4 regions of the Clostridium saccharobutylicum DSM 13864 genome follow, and region 1 is predicted to be linked to each of the others. Evidence: riboswitches for the same ligand, from Rfam matches in the RefSeq annotation. Region 1 holds a riboswitch; each other region holds the start of a gene.

Region 1 (4,726 bases):
GTAGTCTTACATCCATAACAGGAATTATTTTACCTCTAAGATTTATAATTCCTTTAACGTAATCTGGAAGCTGTGGAATTTCTGTTATAGTCTGAATTCCTATTATTTCCGTTACATACTTAATTTCTATCCCGTAGGTTTCCCTGCCAAGTGAGAATGTTAAATACCTACCTTTTTGAGTATCTTCTATTGACTCCAAATTATCTTCATTTAAATTTGCCATGTCTTCATTCCCTCCTTATTTAATAATTAATCAATCCTGCGGCATCAAGTATTAAACTGATACTTCCATCCCCTAATAATGTGCAGCCTGATAATCCATTTATCTTATTAAATTTTTTAATATACTGTGGTAATGCTTTTACAACTACTTGATACTGGCCAATTAATTCATCAGCAAATATACAAATGCTTTTATCTTCGCTGCTAATCATAACAATAATCCCATCTGAAATATTCACTACGTTAGTTTTTACTTTATACAATTTATGTAATCTCAAAATTGAATAACATTTACCTCTAATCATAATACTCTCATTACCATCAGGATCAATTATTATATCATTTTCCTTTGCTCTAAAGGATTCTTTAATACTTTTAACTGGTATTGTATAATTTGATTTACCTACTTTTATTGTCATTCCATCCATAGTAGCAAGAGTTAATGGTATTTTTAATGTTATAGTAGTTCCTACATCTTGCTTACTGTCGATTGAAACAGTTCCGCCAACCAAATTTATATTTTTTGTTACTACATCCATGCCAACACCACGTCCAGAGAATTCTGTTACTTTCTCTTTAGTTGAAAAACCTGGGAGAAAAATATATGAGAAAACTTCTTTATCTGCAATCTCATTTTCAGGTCTATTTATAAGTCCATTTTCCCTTGCTCTAGCAAGAACCTTTTCTCTATTTAACCCTTTACCATCATCACTTATAATTATAAGTACATCTCCGCCTTCATTTCTTGCTTCCAAAGTAATTGTACCTATTTCTAACTTGCCTTTTGCACTTCTCTCATCTGAGGATTCTAAACCATGGTCAATCGAATTTCTCACAATATGCATAAGTGGATCCGATATATGTTCTATGATATTTTTATCAACTTCCGTATCTTCTCCTATGATTTTTAACTTTACTTCTTTTGATAGCTTTTTTGACATATCACGAACAATCCTATTCATTTTTTGAAATGTTGCAGCTAGAGGAACCATCCTTATTGACATCACAATATCTTGAAGCTCGCCTGTAATTTTTTCTAATTGCCTTGCTGCCTTCTGAAAATTATCAAGAGACAATCCCTTTAAATCTGGATTTTGAGTTACCATAGCTTCTGAGATAACTAATTCTCCAATCATATCCATGAGTTGATCAAGCTTAGAAACATTTACACTTATTATATTTTGGTGAGAAGAATTTGATTGCTTGCCCTTATTAGTATTTTCTGATTTCCCGTTTTGAACTTCTATAATCTTAGGGCTACATGGAATCTCTGCCGGATTTTCTTCTATACAATCCTGCTCTTTCCTACCAAACTTATTTAAATCCTCATTATCTTCTTCTTGAATAAGTTTAAATTCTTTTAACAATACTATCTGCGTAAAAAATTTATGTATTTCTTCGTATCCTTTATCTGTATTAAACGATATTTTAAAACCTTCATTACGAATAATTTCAATACTTTTCTCATTTCCAAAAACTTCTTCAGGAATATGATAAATTTCTTCTGCCAATCCGTTAAGATCATTTATTATACTGAACGCTCTGATATCCTCCATCTCACATCCATCTTCAAAATAAATTGTAGCTTTGAATACATTTTTTCTTAAATTATCACAAGCTGCTGAATTTATATATTCTTGTGGTTCACCACTTTTTTCATTAATCCTCTCTTCATCGATCGCCACATTATTTTCTTTTAAGTATGATAAAAATTCCTTTATATCTGAAATAAGCGTTGCTGTATCACCATCAGGATTTTCCTTTTCAATAATCTTATCCACTTCAGTTTTAATAAAATCTATTCCCTCTAAGACTATATCTGAAAGTCTTGAACAATCAACATTTGCTGATTTATTTTCACGTAGAAAATAGAATAAATCTTCAATTGAGTGGGCTACTGTCGTTATAGTATTGAACATCATCATTCCAGATGAACCTTTTATAGTGTGCATTATTCTAAATACTTCATTGATGGCTTCCTCTGTAAGAGAACCAACTTTTTCACTATCTATTATGACCTGTTCAATCTGTTCAACAAGCTGCGTAGTTTCAAATATATACATATCAAGCATGGGCTCTTGAATAAAATTATCTGACAATTAGTTCACTCCGTTCCAAAATATATATTAAATTCCTAATACTTGTGTTAAAGTTTTCACCATAAATTCTTCTTTAAAAGGCTTTACTATAAATGATTTAGCACCAGCTATTACAGATTCACGTATAAGCATATCTTGCCCCATAGCTGAAATCATAACTACCTTTACATTTGGATTAATCTTTTTCATTTCTTTTAAAGCATCAATACCGCTCATTTCAGGCATTGTAATATCCATGGTCACAACATCCGGATTTAATTCCACATATTTTTGTACTCCGATAATTCCATTTTCAGCTTCGCCAACTACTTCGAACCCATTATTCTCCAACATGGATTTCAAAGTAACCCTCATAAATGCTGCGTCATCAACTATAAGAACTCTTTTCATTATCATAACTCCTCCTTCTTATTAAGAAAAAAATAAGCAGACAATAAACATATTGCCTGCCATGAAATAAACCACTAACATTTTTGGCAACCTGACTATCATGGCATTACTTATTGCTTTAGACTCATGGCTTTGCGTCTCCACCTTTCAATGGATTTGCTATTTACAATATTTGATTTACTAAATATTTTATTTACTAAGTTTTTTTAAATATAGTGATAGTATATAATAAGATTTAAATTTAAATACAAATTACAATTATCATAATTATAATAGCATATTTTAAAAGTCGAATCAATAAATTTTATGGAGAATCATGAGTTGTATAGTAAATAATCCAAGATATTTGAAGAATGGATTATTTAGTTATATTACAAAGCTTATGTAAGAAAATAAAGGAGTAGTTTCTTAATTTTAAACTACTCCTTTTCTTAATACACCAATCACAGACTTATATTAATTAATATTTTCCAAAGTCATTATCGCTTAATATAATTTTAGTTTTTGTAATTGCTGGTTCTCTATATTCCTCATTAATATGAGATGTTTGATACTTCTTTTTTTCAGCCATTTCGTCAAGCATTTTTAACACTTCTGGATTAAGTTCATTTAAGGTATTATATGATTTTACACTTTGTTTTAATTTAAAATTACTAACCATTTCTCTAAGAAGTTCAGCTTGACTTGATAATTCTTCACTTGCTGCAGCACCTTCTTCTGAAGTAGCTGAATTACTTTGAACAACCTGCGACACTTCAACAATGCCTTGATTTATTTGTCCAAGAGCTGTAGACTGTTCAGTTGAAGCAATAGCAATATCACTTATAAGGTTTGCTACATTTTCAACAGCATTTACTATTTCATTAAGAGCATTAGCCGTATCTATTGCAATCTTTGTCCCACCCTCAGACTTATTTATTGAATTCTCAATCATGTAAGTTGTTTCCTTTGCGGCATTTGCTGAACGTGCAGCAAGATTTCTTACTTCTTCAGCTACAACTGCAAATCCCTTACCATGATGTCCTGCTCTTGCAGCCTCAACAGCAGCATTAAGTGCAAGTATGTTGGTTTGAAATGCAATATCATCAATTACTTTAATAACCTTTGAAATATTGCTTGCAGCATCATTTATCGCTTCCATAGCTTTAAGCATTTCTTTCATCTGATTATTACCTTGAATAGCATTTAATTTAGCAACTTCAGTCAGTTCATTTGCTTTATTAGCGTTTTGAGCATTTAAGTGTGTTTGAGAAGATATTTCTTCAACAGATGCAGTCAATTCCTCAATTGAACTTGCCTGTTCTGTTGCTCCCTGTGAAAGTGCTATACTTGAATAAGATATCTGTTTTGAACCAGATGCTACTTGTTCTGCCGCACTTCTAATATTACTTAGGACCTCATTATTCTTCTCAATCATTCTTCTAAATGATTCTGCAAGACTGCCTATTTCATCTTTGGTGTCCGTTTCAACATCAACGCTCATATCACCTAAAGCAATTTTATTGGCAACCTCCACCATTTTATTTATAGGTCTGCCTATAATTCGAGCTATGACTATCCCAAGAACAATTGCTATAATCACTCCAAAAGTTAGTACAACAATCATTGTAATAGTTGCTCTGCTTGCTGAAGCTGAATTATTATCTGAAGCATTTTTTGCTAAATTTATTTTTAGACTTGTCAAGTTACTAATAGTAGTGTCTAAATTATCTGCTATTCCTGATATATCTGTATATAAAATTTCTGTTGCTTGCTGCTCCTGATTTGTTGTTATAAAATTTATCGCCTTATCTCTATATTGTTTAAATGAACTTAATAATTTTTTTAAGTCATTTAGATTTTTAATTACCTCAGAATCTTTCGAATTACTTTCTAAATGTTGCATACTAGTATCAATTTCATCATCTAAGGCTTTAAATCTGTTTATATTCTCTTGTATTTTACTTAAATCTTTTACGATTAATAAGTCTTTTAATATTCCTCTCTCTATTCGATAGTTATTTACTATATCTATC
Region 2 (4,726 bases), 1.4 Mb from region 1:
TATGTTATTGTTCCGGTTTCTAAGGAATTTTCATGGATGATTCTAAGAGCATAAGTTGCATCCAAAACGCTAGCCTCAAATTCAAGCTTTGAACTAGCATATTGGGAACAACTTATGCTCTAAGAATCAAAACCATAAAAATTCCTAATGAAACACTTCCCAAAAACATATCCCTAATTTCTAGTATAGATGCGAATTAAAGTTTAAAAGTACGTATATATATTTTAATTATAAGTCTAATTCTTAAATTAACGCGTTGTGCTAGTTAACTTTAATATAAAATAATCTGCTTCGCAGACTGTAAGTCTGTTCTACTTCTAAAAATCATCCACAGATTTGACTGCATTATAATTTCCTAAAAAATAAAAAACTCTAACAAAATCAAATCATCCAAATTATAATTAAATTAACAAAAGTACAATAATATAGGACATATAAATTGCTACAATTACAGAAATATCAGTATTTTTTGAATTTCAATTAGGATCATTATCTATAAATAAACAAACTACTACTTATGTAATTATTTCAACTAGAAAGAAGCTGAATTCTTTTTCGGAGTGTTGCATTTATAATTTTGCTGTAGATATTTCTTCAGCAAAAGTTGTTCTATTTCTGCTTGAGGAGCATGCATGAATAGGTCAACTTCTGCTGATATAAATCCACATCCGAATTATATAGCAACCGAGAAAAAGAATGCAACTTCTTTCGGTAAGTTATTACCTAAGTCTAAATCATATCTTAAACTTGGATATTTGCTCATTTAATTTCTGAGAACTATTCTTTGATTTCGCCATTTCTTCAGCAACTCCATTTGATTTTTCAGTTATAGCAACTATCTTATCGGCAATATTATATGTTCCTTCTGCCCCTTCATTGGAAGCTGCAGCCACCTGCTCTATTGTATTTACTACATTCTGAAGCGAAGCTAAAAGTTCCTCCGAAGTAGAACTAAAATCTAAAACTAAATTACTTACAAATTCAGCATCTTTGCTATATTTATCTGCAACATTTATCATAGAATTATAATCATCCTGCACATCTGCAGACATAAAATTCAATAGTTCATGTGAACTAGATGATAAATCATTTACTGATGATATTACTTTTTTAGTTACATTTTGTATTTCAATTATTGTATTTTCAGACTCTTCTGCAAGATTTTTTATTTGATCGGCAACAACTGCAAAACTGCGCCCTGCTTCTCCAGCTCTTGCAGCTTCAATAGATGCATTTAATGCTAACAGATTTGTTTGACCCAAAACTCCTTTAATTGTTTCAGATAATATATTAATTTCTTCAACCACCTTTGATTGTTTCATGGCAATTTTCAAGCTCTCATTTATTGTATTAAATATACCTAAACTTCTTTCTTGTGACTTTATAACACTATCTCTTGTGTCAATTGCTCTTTTATTTATCTCAGAAGCTTCCATTGCACCTTCTTCAGCTTTTTTAGCTATGGACTTAACAGCTCTTTCTATTTCATTAGCCGTTGAATTCATTTCCTGTGCAGATGCTGCTGTTTCTTCCATACCCGCAGATAATTCTTCTGTTGTAGCAGCCACCTCTTCTATGTTTCCATTTAAATTATTTATATCTTCTGAAACATTAATTACTACTGTTTCTATGGAATTAGATTCATCTTTTACCTTTCCAATCAACTGCTTTAAAGAATTTTGCATCAATTGTATCGTATTTGCAATTTCACCAATCTCATCTTTTCTATTTATAAATTGTTCCGATTCATTAGTTGTGAAATCACCTTCAGCTACTTTTTTCAAATGATTTACACCTAATATAAGAGGATATGATATAGACTTTGAAATAATAAATGTAAGAATTGTCCCAATACCTATTGCAATCAAAAAGATTATTAAAAATACCACTTTAGAAGTATCAAAATTTTTAGTATTCTGAATACTTAATTGCTCTGCCAAATTAGTATTATATATAGCAATTTCCTTTAACGCATCTTGAAATTGTTTTTCATTGCTATCAACAGTTTTAAGTTCATCCATTGCAGCTTTTTGATCACCTTGAACTGCTAATTTAATAGCAGAATCTCTTACGCTTGTATACTTTTCAAGGTTACTTTCAATAACCGGAATCCTATCTGTTTCATATTGATCATTAGCAACTTGCTTATATTTTTTCCAGTTTTCAGAAAAATTTTTTTGTCTTGTTTCAATATCCTTTACTGTCTCACTTTGTTTATTTTTATCTTCTGTATGCAATAATATATAATATAAATCTGCTTCTATAGCTCTAGCTTGATTTCTATTGTCATTTAACCATTGAACACTCAATAAATTATCTTTGTATAATGCTGTAATATCTTTATTCGACTTTGAAATATAATAATATCCAACCCCACTCATTATGCTTGTAAGAAACAACGATATAGCTGAGAATAATATTAATTTTGATTTTACTTTTAAGTTGTTCACATAATCACCCCTCGACATAATTATACACTATATTCTTACATTCTCAATATGTACCAACAAAAAACATCTTATACGTCATCATATTTTCAATTACTATTAAGTAATTTAAAAACTTTCATAAAATTACTTAAATTGTCAAAAACAACACTTTACTAATTAATAGTTTTTCATAATTATAAATAATGCAAATTTTTTATTATAAAATCAAATAAAAATGACCTCTGCTTATTAACAGAGGCCAATCCCATAAATTTGAATAAATTCAACTACATAAATTAACGCTGAATACTTCCCTATTATTATTTTTTTCTTTAATATTTCTTATTAATATAAAATACCCTTTTTATATTATAATTCTCATTCTAGCCACTTAAGTGTGACTTATTACTCTCAATTAATAAATTACCCTTACCTTGTATTACATTCTAAGTTATTCTAAACACCCTTATTTAACCATAGCTGAAAGATTAAACATTTCACTAACATTATAATCAACAATTCCATACCTAGAACTCCAAGTGGATATCATATCATCTTGCATTGTACAAGTGCATATAATATTACTCAACAACGAACTTTTGTTATTATCTACTTCATCATATAATTCTGGATTAAAAATAACTGCATTATTATAATCTGTTTGTGATTTTGTCATGATTGAATTTACTTCATCCATACTAACATTGCCAAGCAACGAATCTACATTTGAAGTTCCTTCATCATTATTTTTCGCTACGGATACGTTTACCAAAGATGCTTTCGAAACCAAAGTAAACATCGATGACATCATAAATGATATCTTCCTTAAAAAACTTTTTTTCATATGACCCTACCTTTCATCGTGAAAAAGGGAAATAGGTCAATAAAAATGGACCAAAAAAATATTAATCACAGTTCCATTCCTATGATCTCCCGTGGTAACCGGCTGCCATCCACATAAGAAATATTTAAGAATAGTAAGCACATCAACTAGTCTATTTTTTCATATTTCTAAATAACTTTAGTGGTTCAGGCCCTTGGCTTTGCGTCTCACAGTTTCCCATGATTTGCCTTTTTCACTTTTTACTTTTTTTAATATTCAATTAAAAGCTTTATATTTTTTAGAACTTTTGTATCTTATAAAATATAAATCAATAATTTTCAATATCCAGGTAAAATTCTATCACATTGCTCTGAAATAAACAACATAAAAATCACGAAATTTTCAGGTATTATTAACCAAATGTAACTTTATTACATAGACGAACAACTTATAACTTAAAACTACTGTCGTAATTCACCACAATGAAACTTAATTTTCTTAAAGAATATTTTAATGAATAGTACTATATTTTCAGTTAGTCAACACATAGTTTTAAATTACAATTTGTTTATCCTATGGGTAAATTTAATCCAGTTCTCTTATAAAAATTAATAAATTTCAATCATAAACAGCTTTGTTTTTCTCAATATTTAGCATATATTGTGGTAGCCGCCGGCTTAACTTTACTCATATGTTTGTTATATGTAATTTTAGTTTTATTCTAATCAAAATAGATATCCGAAAATTCCATATCAGTTATATCAACACAACTACTTGCATTCTCAACTTGAGTTTGTATATCTTCAGCTTCATCTTCATCTAACCTTTTAACTGGGATTTCGATAATAAACTTACTACCTTTACCTAGCTCACTAGATACAGATATTTTTCCTCCATGAAGTTCAATAAAAGATTTCACAATAGACAGTCCTATTCCGCTTCCTTCATTTCTTCTTGTGAATGTATTGTCGATCTGATGGAACCTTTCAAAAATAATATCCATTTTTTCTTCTGGTATTCCTATTCCAGTATCATCTACAGAAATTATAACCTTAGAGTTTTCATTTAAAACTTTCACAAATATATAACCATTTTTCGGTGTAAATTTTATAGCATTTGAAAGAAGATTAAGTAATGATTTTTCAATTTTATCAGAATCTACAGCTATAATCCGCTCTTCTTCATCTGTATCAAACAATACTGTTATTTCTTTTAATTCAGCATATTTTATAACCGATGTTGTTATATTCTCTATTAAGTTAATAATATTTAAATTTTTAAGCTCTAATTTTTTCAATCTCGCATCAATTTTAGTTATATCAATAATATTATTTACTAATCTTAATAATCGATAACAATTCTGCTTAATCGTCTTTATATGATTAAATAAGTTTGCATTATTTTCAGCCGAATTATTTTTAATATTAGCTTCTATTAATTGTATTCCACTTAATATAACGGCAATTGGTGTTCT
Region 3 (4,726 bases), 1.3 Mb from region 1:
AGCTATGATGTTGAGATTGAGAAGGGGCAAAGCATATTGGAACTTATACCAGATGAAGTTGCACATGAATGGAAATCTTTTTATGACAATGCAATGAGTAGGGGAAGATATAGTTTCGAATATTATACTAATAATGATAATAGATATATTGAAGTATTCTTTAGTCCTATATATCACGATGGGCAAATCTGCGGAACGGCTGTATTTTCTAAGGATATTACTAAAAGAAAAAAAGCCGAACTGGAGATTATAAGGATTAACAAAGAACTGGAACAGCTTGTAGAAAAACGTACTATGGATCTTAGAAGTACTTTAAAAGAACTAGAAGCTTTCACTTATACAGTTTCACATGATTTGAAATCACCTTTAAGGGCAATTGAAGGATATAGTAGGATAATTCTTGAGGATTACGAAGAAACTCTTGAAAAAGAAGCTGTAAATATGATAACTAATATTGTTAATGTGAGCAGCGATATGATAAAACTCATAGACAGAGTGCTGCAATATTCAATTACTTCTAAAGAAAGTATTAAAAAGGAAAAAGTAGATATAAAGGAAATGTTAATAAATGTATTTAATGAATTAAAGACAATCTGTGTGGAAAGAAATATTAAATTTAGTATAGAAACAGCAATACCAACTGTAAATGCAGATCAAACTCTCATAAGGCAGGTAGTTTATAATATACTTAGCAATGCTGTAAAATTTACAAAAAACAAGGATATTGCAATTATTAGTGTAGGTTGTTTACAAAATTATAATGAACAAATTTTCTATATAGAAGATAATGGAACTGGCTTTGATATGAAATACTCTAAGAAGCTTTTTACTATGTTTCAAAGGCTTCATAATAAAGAAGAATATGATGGGAGTGGAATTGGATTAGCCATCGTACGTAAAATAATCCAAAAACATGGAGGAAGGACTTGGATAGAGAGCAAGTTAAATAAAGGTACTAAAGTTTATTTTACTCTACCTATTGAGGAATGTGATTAAATGTACAAGGTAATGATAGTTGATGATATGGAAATAGCAAGATTACAATTGAAGAGACTGAAAATATGGGGCGAAGTCTCAGGATTTGAAATTACAGATGAAGCTAGAAATGGATATGAGGCTATACAAAAGCTTCAAACTAATTCAGTTGACTTAATTATAACTGATATCCGTATGCCTATAGTAGACGGAGTAGAATTACTTGAGGAGGTAATGAAAAAAAAGCTGGCACTTTGTGTAGTCCTTTTTAGTGGCTATAGCGAATTTGAATATGCTAGAAAAGGATTGGTATTAGGTGCTTTTGATTATCTTATTAAACCAGTAAATGCAGATGATATTAACAAGTTACTTGAGAGAGCTAAATTATTCATCAGTGAAAAAAAGGAAGAGAAAAAACTAAAAGTATATAACCATTCATTAGATGTTACACAAATATTAGAATTGATTGAAAATGGCAGAACGGTAGAAAATTTGGCTTATTCTATTTTTGATAAACTAGTTTTGGGTGATTTTGATAAGATAAGAATGCATCATATAATTATAGAGTTTTTCGAAGAAGTATTGGAAGCGATAAATAATAATATGATTTGGTTTATAAAATTTGCTGATGCAAGTTACATTAAGAGTTTAAATCTGCATGATGTAGCTTCTTTAGAACAATTACGTGATATATACATTTCATGTATTAAAAATTTAGAAGCACAAATAATGTATTTATATTTAGGAAAAAGTTATGGTGTTTTAATAAATAAAGTAAGCATTTTTATTTTGAATAATGTAGAAAATGAAGTTACATTATCTACAATTGCAAGTTATATGGATATGAATAAGAATTATCTATGCGAAATTTTCAAGAAAAAGACGGGTATGTCACTTTTAGATTATATGACAAAAGTTAAAATGGAACGAGCTAAAAAGATGCTTAGAGAATCTGAAGATAGAAGTTATGAAATAGCAGATAAACTGGGTTACATGGATCCGGAGTATTTCAGCAGGCTATTTAAGAAGTATTCAGGTATGTCACCAACAGCGTATAGAAAATTAAAAAAATAAGGAAAAAGTGAAAGCGGTTATGAGATTAACTATAAATTTATAGATTAATTTATTCTTAAAATTGATTTTTTTCTTATAAATTAAATAAAAGCAATGTATATTTCAAGCAATACATTGCTTTTATTTTTTTAAAACTGAATTTTTTCTGGGTAAAATGTTGATTTTTTTCATTAAATTTTGAATTAAAGAAAGGTATAATAAATTTTGTCTTTTTATAATATATTGAGTAGCTGAAATTACTATACGGGAATTTTAACTAATGTCAAGAGGTTACCATTAACACAATTATATTAATAATGTTTGTAACGTTTCAATAAATAAAAAGAGCAAAAGTATTTAAAACTGCACAAGCTCTAATATATAACGGATTGCAGTCAATTTTGTTATGTGAAGTTTGAATGTTTTATAATATTGAAAAAATAATAAAAAGCGGAAACTGTGAAAAATTCTCTTTATCTGGGCACTTTGAGAATTTGGAGTTAGTAGTGCAACCGGCCAATAATTAGTTTATAAGCTAGCTATTGGTCTATATTTTTTTATAAAGAGAAGAGGAGAAGGGATTGGGAATATATGGGAAATTGTTATTTGCTGGTTTGAAAAAGGAATAAACGATATTTTTAATAAAAGTATAAATAACATAATTTATGGAAATTAGTGGAGGAAATATAATGAGAATTTTTAACAACTTAAAAATGTTATATAAGCTATTGATAGCTTTTATAATAATGGTAATATTTATTGGAAGTGTTGGTTTCGTAGGCATATCAAATATGAAAAAGATTAATTCAAATGTTTCAAACTTATATAATATGGATTTAATAGGCGTAAAGGATCTAAATATGATTAAAACAAATCTTATGACGGTTAGAGCAGATGTTTTGAATATTTTAGATCCTAAAAATAGCAGTAAAATTTCTAGTTATATTGATGATATTAACAAACTAGAAGAAGAAGATAAGAAGTTAGCTGAAGAGTATAAAACTACAATTACTACTACAATTGATGAGAAACAGTTTGCTCAGTTTGAAAAACTAATAGTTGATTACAGAACTTCTTATAATCAAATTATAGATAAAGTGAAAATTTCAGATTATGATGGGGCTAACTTTATTTTGCCTGAAGCTTCTAAAATTAGAGTGGATATGTTTGCTGTATTAAATAAAGAAATAGATTTAGCTACAAAAATGGCTGCTGATGATTATAATAGCAGCAATGCGATTTTTAAAAGTAGTACAATTATCTCTATTAGTATTATAGCAATAGCTATCATAGCAGCAATTATTTTGGGAACTGTTATATCTATTGTAATTTCAAAAAGATTAAAAGATATTTTAGAATTTTCGGAAGCTATGGGTGAGGGAAATCTTACAGCAACAATTAATATTGATTCAAAGGATGAAATAGGAAATGTTGCTAAAGCATTAAATAAATCTAAGGAAAATATTAAAATTTTAATAAGTGAAATAATGAATGGTGCTAGTGATATGAGTGCAACTAGTGAAGAATTGTCTGCAACTGTTGAAGAGGTTTCATCTAAAATGGAAGTAGTAAATCAATCAGTAGAACAAATATCTAAGGGAGTTCAAGATTTAAGTGCTACGACTGAGGAAGTAAGTGCATCAACGGAAGAAATAAGTGCTAGTACAAATGAACTTGCAAATAGAGCAAATGATTCGGAAGTATCTGTAAATGAGATAAAAGAGCGTGCTGTTGATATAAAAGTTAAAGCTTCAAAAAATATAGAAGAAGGTACAGTTATATATGACCAGAATCGCTCAAATATTTTAAAAGCAATTGAAAAAGTTAAAGTTGTAGAAGATGTTAAAATCATGGCAGATTCTATTGGTAGTATAGCACAGCAGACAAATTTATTAGCTTTAAATGCTGCAATAGAGGCAGCAAGAGCTGGTGAACAAGGAAGAGGATTTGCAGTAGTTGCAGATGAAGTAAGAAAGCTTTCTGAGCAAGCTTCACAAGCTGTTTTAGATATTCAAAGCATGGTTGGAGAGGTACAAGCAGCAGTTGGGCAGCTTTCACAAAGCGGACAAGATGTACTTAAGTTTATTGAGAATAATGTAAAACCAAGCTATGAATTTCTTCAGAGCACAGGCACTCAATATGAAAAAGATGCAGAATTTATGAATAACATTACAGAAGAGATTTCATCTTCGTCAAAACAAATGAATGGCGTTATTGAGCAAATAAGTGAGGCTATACAGAATGTATCTGCAACAGCAGAAGAATCAGCAACAAGCACTGAAGAAATAACAAATAGCGTTAATGAAGTAACTTTTGCCATTAATGATGTTGCAAAATCTGCACAAAGTCAGGCAGAACTTGCTCAAAAACTAACTGATATGGTACAGAATTTTAAATTGTAATTTCAGTTAGCTATTACATAAATTTAAGTCTGTTTATCTATAAGATTTAGGTGTTTTTCCAGTGAGTCTTAGAAAATTTCTATTAAAAGAACGTATGCTTGAGTAGCCACAGGTATAAGCTATATCTGTAATTGTAGCTTGACTATTTTTTAATAAATATAAAGCATAGTTTATTCTATTTTCATTAATAAAATTAACTAATGATGTACCTAAAATGTTATTTAGATATTTAGAAAGATAAGTATAGCTATAACCGAATTCGGAGGAAATACTTTTTAATGAGATGTTCTTAGTGA
Region 4 (4,726 bases), 1.5 Mb from region 1:
TGAAATTAATTTTAATATCTTTACTTTCTATTACTTCCTGCACCATTAGGGGATAGTATCCATTACTTGAAATAAAGTCTATCACATCATCTCTAGAATCTGCTTCATAATTTCCTTCAATTTTTTCTCCATCAGAATTCATGACTCTATACTTGAACCTTGACATATAAACCTCCTTTCCTCATTTCTGATATGAACTATATAATTTGAACTGATATCTATATACAAAACATCAAATATTTTTCTTGTATCTAACACATTGAATATATTCTTTTTGTTATAACATATGTACTACATCTTGGTAAACATTTCATTTAAAATGTAAACACTATACTACTATTTTTGTATCATTGCTATTGTAGAAAGTTCTTCAATTGTCGTTACTCCACTTAAAACCAATTCTTTGCATTCGCTCTCCAATGTTTTCATTCCATTTTCTATAGAAATATCTCTAAGTATATCCGAATTAGCACCTGAATTTATAGCTTCCCTATGAGTTCTTGTCATTTCCATAATTTCATAAATACCAATTCTTCCAGAGTATCCTGTTTCATTGCAATAACCACAACCTTTTCCCTTATTCAAAATCAGCGGCTTATATACATCGTGTCCTAAAATTTCTTTTTCATGATCACTTGCCATATATTCTTCTTTGCAATTATCACATATTTTTCTAACTAGTCTTTGTGCCATTACTCCAACTACAGATGTTGAAACTAGATACGGCTTAACTCCCATATCTATAAGTCTAGCTATAGATGAAGGTGCATCATTAGTATGAAGTGTACTTAAAACTAAATGTCCTGTAATCGCAGCTCTAGTAGCTATTTCAGCTGTTTCTTCATCCCTGATTTCTCCAATCATCACTATATCCGGATCTTGTCTTAATATGCTTCTTAATCCACTAGCAAAAGTCAATCCAGCTTTTTCATTTACACTTACTTGATTTATACCATTCATTGTATATTCAACAGGATCTTCTACTGTTATTATGTTTACACTACTAGAATTCAACTCACTTAATATTGAATATAAACTTGTTGACTTTCCGCTTCCTGTAGGTCCGGTAACAAGTATTATTCCATGTGGGTTTGAAATTATTCTATTTAATTTCTTAATATTTTCTTTTCCCATTCCTAGTTGCTCTTTTTTTAATATGGATCCACCAGTATTTAAAATTCTTATAACTATCTTTTCTCCATTAACTACTGGAAGCACAGATACTCTAAGATCTACATCCATATTGTCTATAGTAACCATTGTTCTTCCGTCTTGTGGTATCCTCTTTTCAGCAATGTTAAGTCCTGCAAGTATTTTTATTCTTGTAACTATTGTCCCTAAACTTTCAATTCCAAGAGTATTTATAATTTTTAATTTACCATCAATTCTATATCTTATTCTAACTTCATTTTCAAATGGCTCTATATGAATATCTGACGCATTCATCTCTATGGAATTTTTAAACATAGACTCAACCATTTTTACAACTGGTGCACTATTTACTTCATTCATATCTGTTAAAGATACTTTGGAATTTTTACTAAATTTATTGCTTTCTTTCGAAAGTTGCATTACAGCATTATTAACCTGTTGACTACTATAATATATACCTATGAATTTACATATATCCTTCTTTTTAGCTATAAAAGATTCTATTTCAAATCCTGTAGATATTGCAACATCATCTATTGCAAATATATTTAAAGGATCTGATAATGCTACCTTAATTTTATTATTATCAAAGCCAAATGGGATTAATATATATTTATCACATAAATTTTCAGGTATTAAAGTTATTGCCTTTCTATCAAAATTTATTGTGTTTAGGTCAACTTTCTTTATCCCCGTTTGTTGTTCTATTGATTCAATTATGTCATCTTCTGTTACTATCTTACTATCTAATAATATTTCTCCAAGTTTTTTTCCAAGGGCCTTTTGAGACTTTAATGCTTCTTGCAATTGATATCCAGTAATTTTACCTGCATTGACTAAAATATTTCCTAGTCTTCTTTTTTCAGTTGCCACTTCCCCGTCTCACCTTCTCTTTCTAAACAAAGAAATTCCAATAAAAGTTTAATATTTCATTCTGCCAAATCATAGCTATTAAACTTCCAATTGCTATGCATGGACCAAATGCTATTTTTTCCTTAGCTTTCTTTAGTTTTAAACATAAAATAATTATTCCTATTGCTCCGCCTAATACAATTGATAAAAATAATCCAAGCATAATACCCTTCATACCTAAAAACAATCCACAAACAGTAGCTATTTCAATATCACCTTCCCCCATACCTTTTGTTAATACTACTATTAACCATATAATTACAAATCCTATTATTCCGCCTAAAATCAAATCAGTACTTTCATTTTTATAAAGAATCGTCTGAATTAATATAAATATTATTGCTATAATTCCCCCAAAAATCGTAGTGCTCGTAAATACAAATTGAGTATCATAATCTATAAATCCTATAACAATCAAAATCGATACTAAAATGCAATATTTTAAAGCAACTAATGTCAATCCAAATTGAAAGTATACGATTAAATATAGTACACAATTAAATAATTCTATAAGTGGATATCTCATAGAAATTTTTTCTTTGCAATATCTACATTTTCCTCTAAGAAAGATATAACTCATCACAGGTACTAAATCTAATGGACTTAAATTATGATTACATTTTGCACAATGTGATGGTGGAAATACAATGGATTCTTCCCTTGGTATTCTATAAATACACACATTCAAAAAGCTACCTATAACTAGTCCCAAAATTAAAATCAAGACATATTCCAAATTCCCACTCCCCTTATATTGGTTTATATTCATTTTATTTTCATTAATTACATATTTAAACATATTATTTATTAATTATATTCTTTTTTGTATATTTTTTCAAGAATTATTTCATTTAACTTCATAATATTTTAAATTAACATAGCTTTAACTATTTCTGCATAACAAAGTGACCACATTAAGCTCCCTTCGGAGTTATTTTCTTATCTATTTTTATACAGCATTAGCCCTAAAGCTACAACCTCAGGCTTTCAATGCTAGAAAATTCTATAATTTTCTGTACAATAAAAAAGCCGACCTTTATAAACTATAAAGGTCGGTTGCACTACTAACTCACCATATATAAAGCGCCCAATTACAATATATGGATCACAGTTTCCTTATAACTAAATTATCTTACATACATCTCATAATATTACTTTTAATAATATTATTCTTGCATATATTATGTTACCACTTATTTTTTTACCAGTCTAGCATTTTATTTATAATTAGCACAAATTATACTTTAAATGTTTAAATAATAACAAACTATTAATATTATATTAATTAATCTTGTTATTTCTTACCCATTTCTCATATTCATCACGAGATATTATATTATTATTAACTAATCTCTTTAAATCCATATCTATCGTTTGCATTCCAAACTTAGATCCCATTTGAATAAAACTATTTATTTGTTCATAATTACCTTCTCTAATCAAATTCTTTATACTTGGCGTACATACCATTATCTCCATTGCAGCTGTTCGTCCTGATCCTGATGCATTTGGAAGCAAGACTTGCGAAACAACACCTTTTAGCAAAGATGACAGCTGAATTTTAACTTCATTTTGATGACCAGATTCGAAAGAATTTATTATCCTATATATGCTATTAGCTGCTCCCATATTATGCAAAGTTGAAAATACCAAATGACCTGTTTGCGCTGCTCTCAACGCTATTTCTATTGTTTCAGGATCTCTCATTTCTCCTACCAATATAACATCTGGATCTTGCCTAAGTGCTGCTCGTAAACCCATAGCATAGCTTTTAGTATCCTGTCCAACTTCCCTTTGATTTACCATTGATTTATTATTTTCATAAATATATTCTATAGGTTCCTCTAAGGTAATAATATGTTTTTCCCGAGTGGAATTTATTTCATTCACCATAGCTGCAAGAGTTGTGCTTTTACCAGAACCTGTTGGCCCAGTAACAAGAACTAACCCATCATTTAATTCAGTAAAAGCTTTTAAAGCAGTAGCTTCTGTTAAATCTTTAAGTCTTGGTATAGATTCTTTAATAACTCTCAAACATATAGCAAAGCTGCCTTTGCATTTATAAACATTAACTCTGAAATTGGCAACTCCTGGTCTGTTATATTTAAAATCTATCTCTCCATCATCCAAAAATTTATTAAATTTATCTGGTATTAATTCCTTAATATATTCTTCGACAATTTGATGCGGTATTATATTTTCGCTTGCATTTACCAAAACTCCATCTATTCTCACCTTCGGAATCAATCCCGATGTAATATGTACGTCAGATACCTTATTTATGTCTATATCATCTAGCAATCTATCTATTTGAGCCATAGTTTTTCTCCTTTTAATCTATCAAAATATTTTTTATAATCTAGCATTCTTCTATATAAAAATACCATTCTTTTCCTAAATATGTCAACGTAATTAATTTTCCAACAGTTTATTTCCCTTTTACTTACACATATTTAAATAAAGAAAAAAAACCTAATCTACATTTTTTTATTTTGAATGTTAAAAAACCACTTCTAACATGAGTAATGCCAATTGCACTACATCCATGTTAGAAGCGGTTCAAAATCACTTTATATGTTGTTAAAACATAATCTAACTTTTACAATATTTTAAGGATTTTATTCTTCCCATCCTTCAGGGAATTCAGCGTTGTGGTAAACTT

Evidence for each region. A riboswitch is a leader RNA that binds a small molecule or an ion and turns the genes downstream of it on or off. The one in region 1 is predicted to bind cyclic di-GMP.
Region 2: linked by a shared signal. The riboswitch ahead of CLSA_RS17990 (hypothetical protein) and the one ahead of CLSA_RS11700 (response regulator) in region 1 are both predicted to bind cyclic di-GMP.
Region 3: linked by a shared signal. The riboswitch ahead of CLSA_RS17650 (methyl-accepting chemotaxis protein) and the one ahead of CLSA_RS11700 (response regulator) in region 1 are both predicted to bind cyclic di-GMP.
Region 4: linked by a shared signal. The riboswitch ahead of CLSA_RS05595 (prepilin peptidase) and the one ahead of CLSA_RS11700 (response regulator) in region 1 are both predicted to bind cyclic di-GMP.

The regions. Positions count from the first base shown of each region.
Region 1 is NC_022571.1:2,732,003-2,736,728, forward strand. It holds gene CLSA_RS11690 (chemotaxis protein CheW) at 1-223, opposite strand, end outside; gene CLSA_RS11695 (chemotaxis protein CheA) at 243-2,321, opposite strand; gene CLSA_RS11700 (response regulator) at 2,349-2,711, opposite strand; cyclic di-GMP riboswitch class I at 2,794-2,882, opposite strand; gene CLSA_RS11705 (methyl-accepting chemotaxis protein) at 3,172-4,726, opposite strand, start outside.
Region 2 is NC_022571.1:4,102,634-4,107,359, forward strand. It holds gene CLSA_RS17985 (methyl-accepting chemotaxis protein) at 735-2,450, opposite strand; gene CLSA_RS17990 (hypothetical protein) at 2,896-3,273, opposite strand; cyclic di-GMP riboswitch class I at 3,364-3,511, opposite strand; gene CLSA_RS17995 (AAA family ATPase) at 3,974-4,726, opposite strand, start outside.
Region 3 is NC_022571.1:4,021,661-4,026,386, reverse strand. It holds gene CLSA_RS22250 (PAS domain-containing sensor histidine kinase) at 1-996, shown strand, start outside; gene CLSA_RS17655 (response regulator transcription factor) at 997-2,049, shown strand; cyclic di-GMP riboswitch class II at 2,472-2,555, shown strand; gene CLSA_RS17650 (methyl-accepting chemotaxis protein) at 2,718-4,430, shown strand; gene CLSA_RS17645 (AraC family transcriptional regulator) at 4,464-4,726, opposite strand, start outside.
Region 4 is NC_022571.1:1,276,088-1,280,813, reverse strand. It holds gene CLSA_RS05605 (type II secretion system F family protein) at 1-166, opposite strand, end outside; gene CLSA_RS05600 (GspE/PulE family protein) at 337-2,025, opposite strand; gene CLSA_RS05595 (prepilin peptidase) at 2,048-2,800, opposite strand; cyclic di-GMP riboswitch class II at 3,106-3,188, opposite strand; gene CLSA_RS05590 (type IV pilus twitching motility protein PilT) at 3,346-4,383, opposite strand; gene CLSA_RS05585 (YebC/PmpR family DNA-binding transcriptional regulator) at 4,683-4,726, opposite strand, start outside.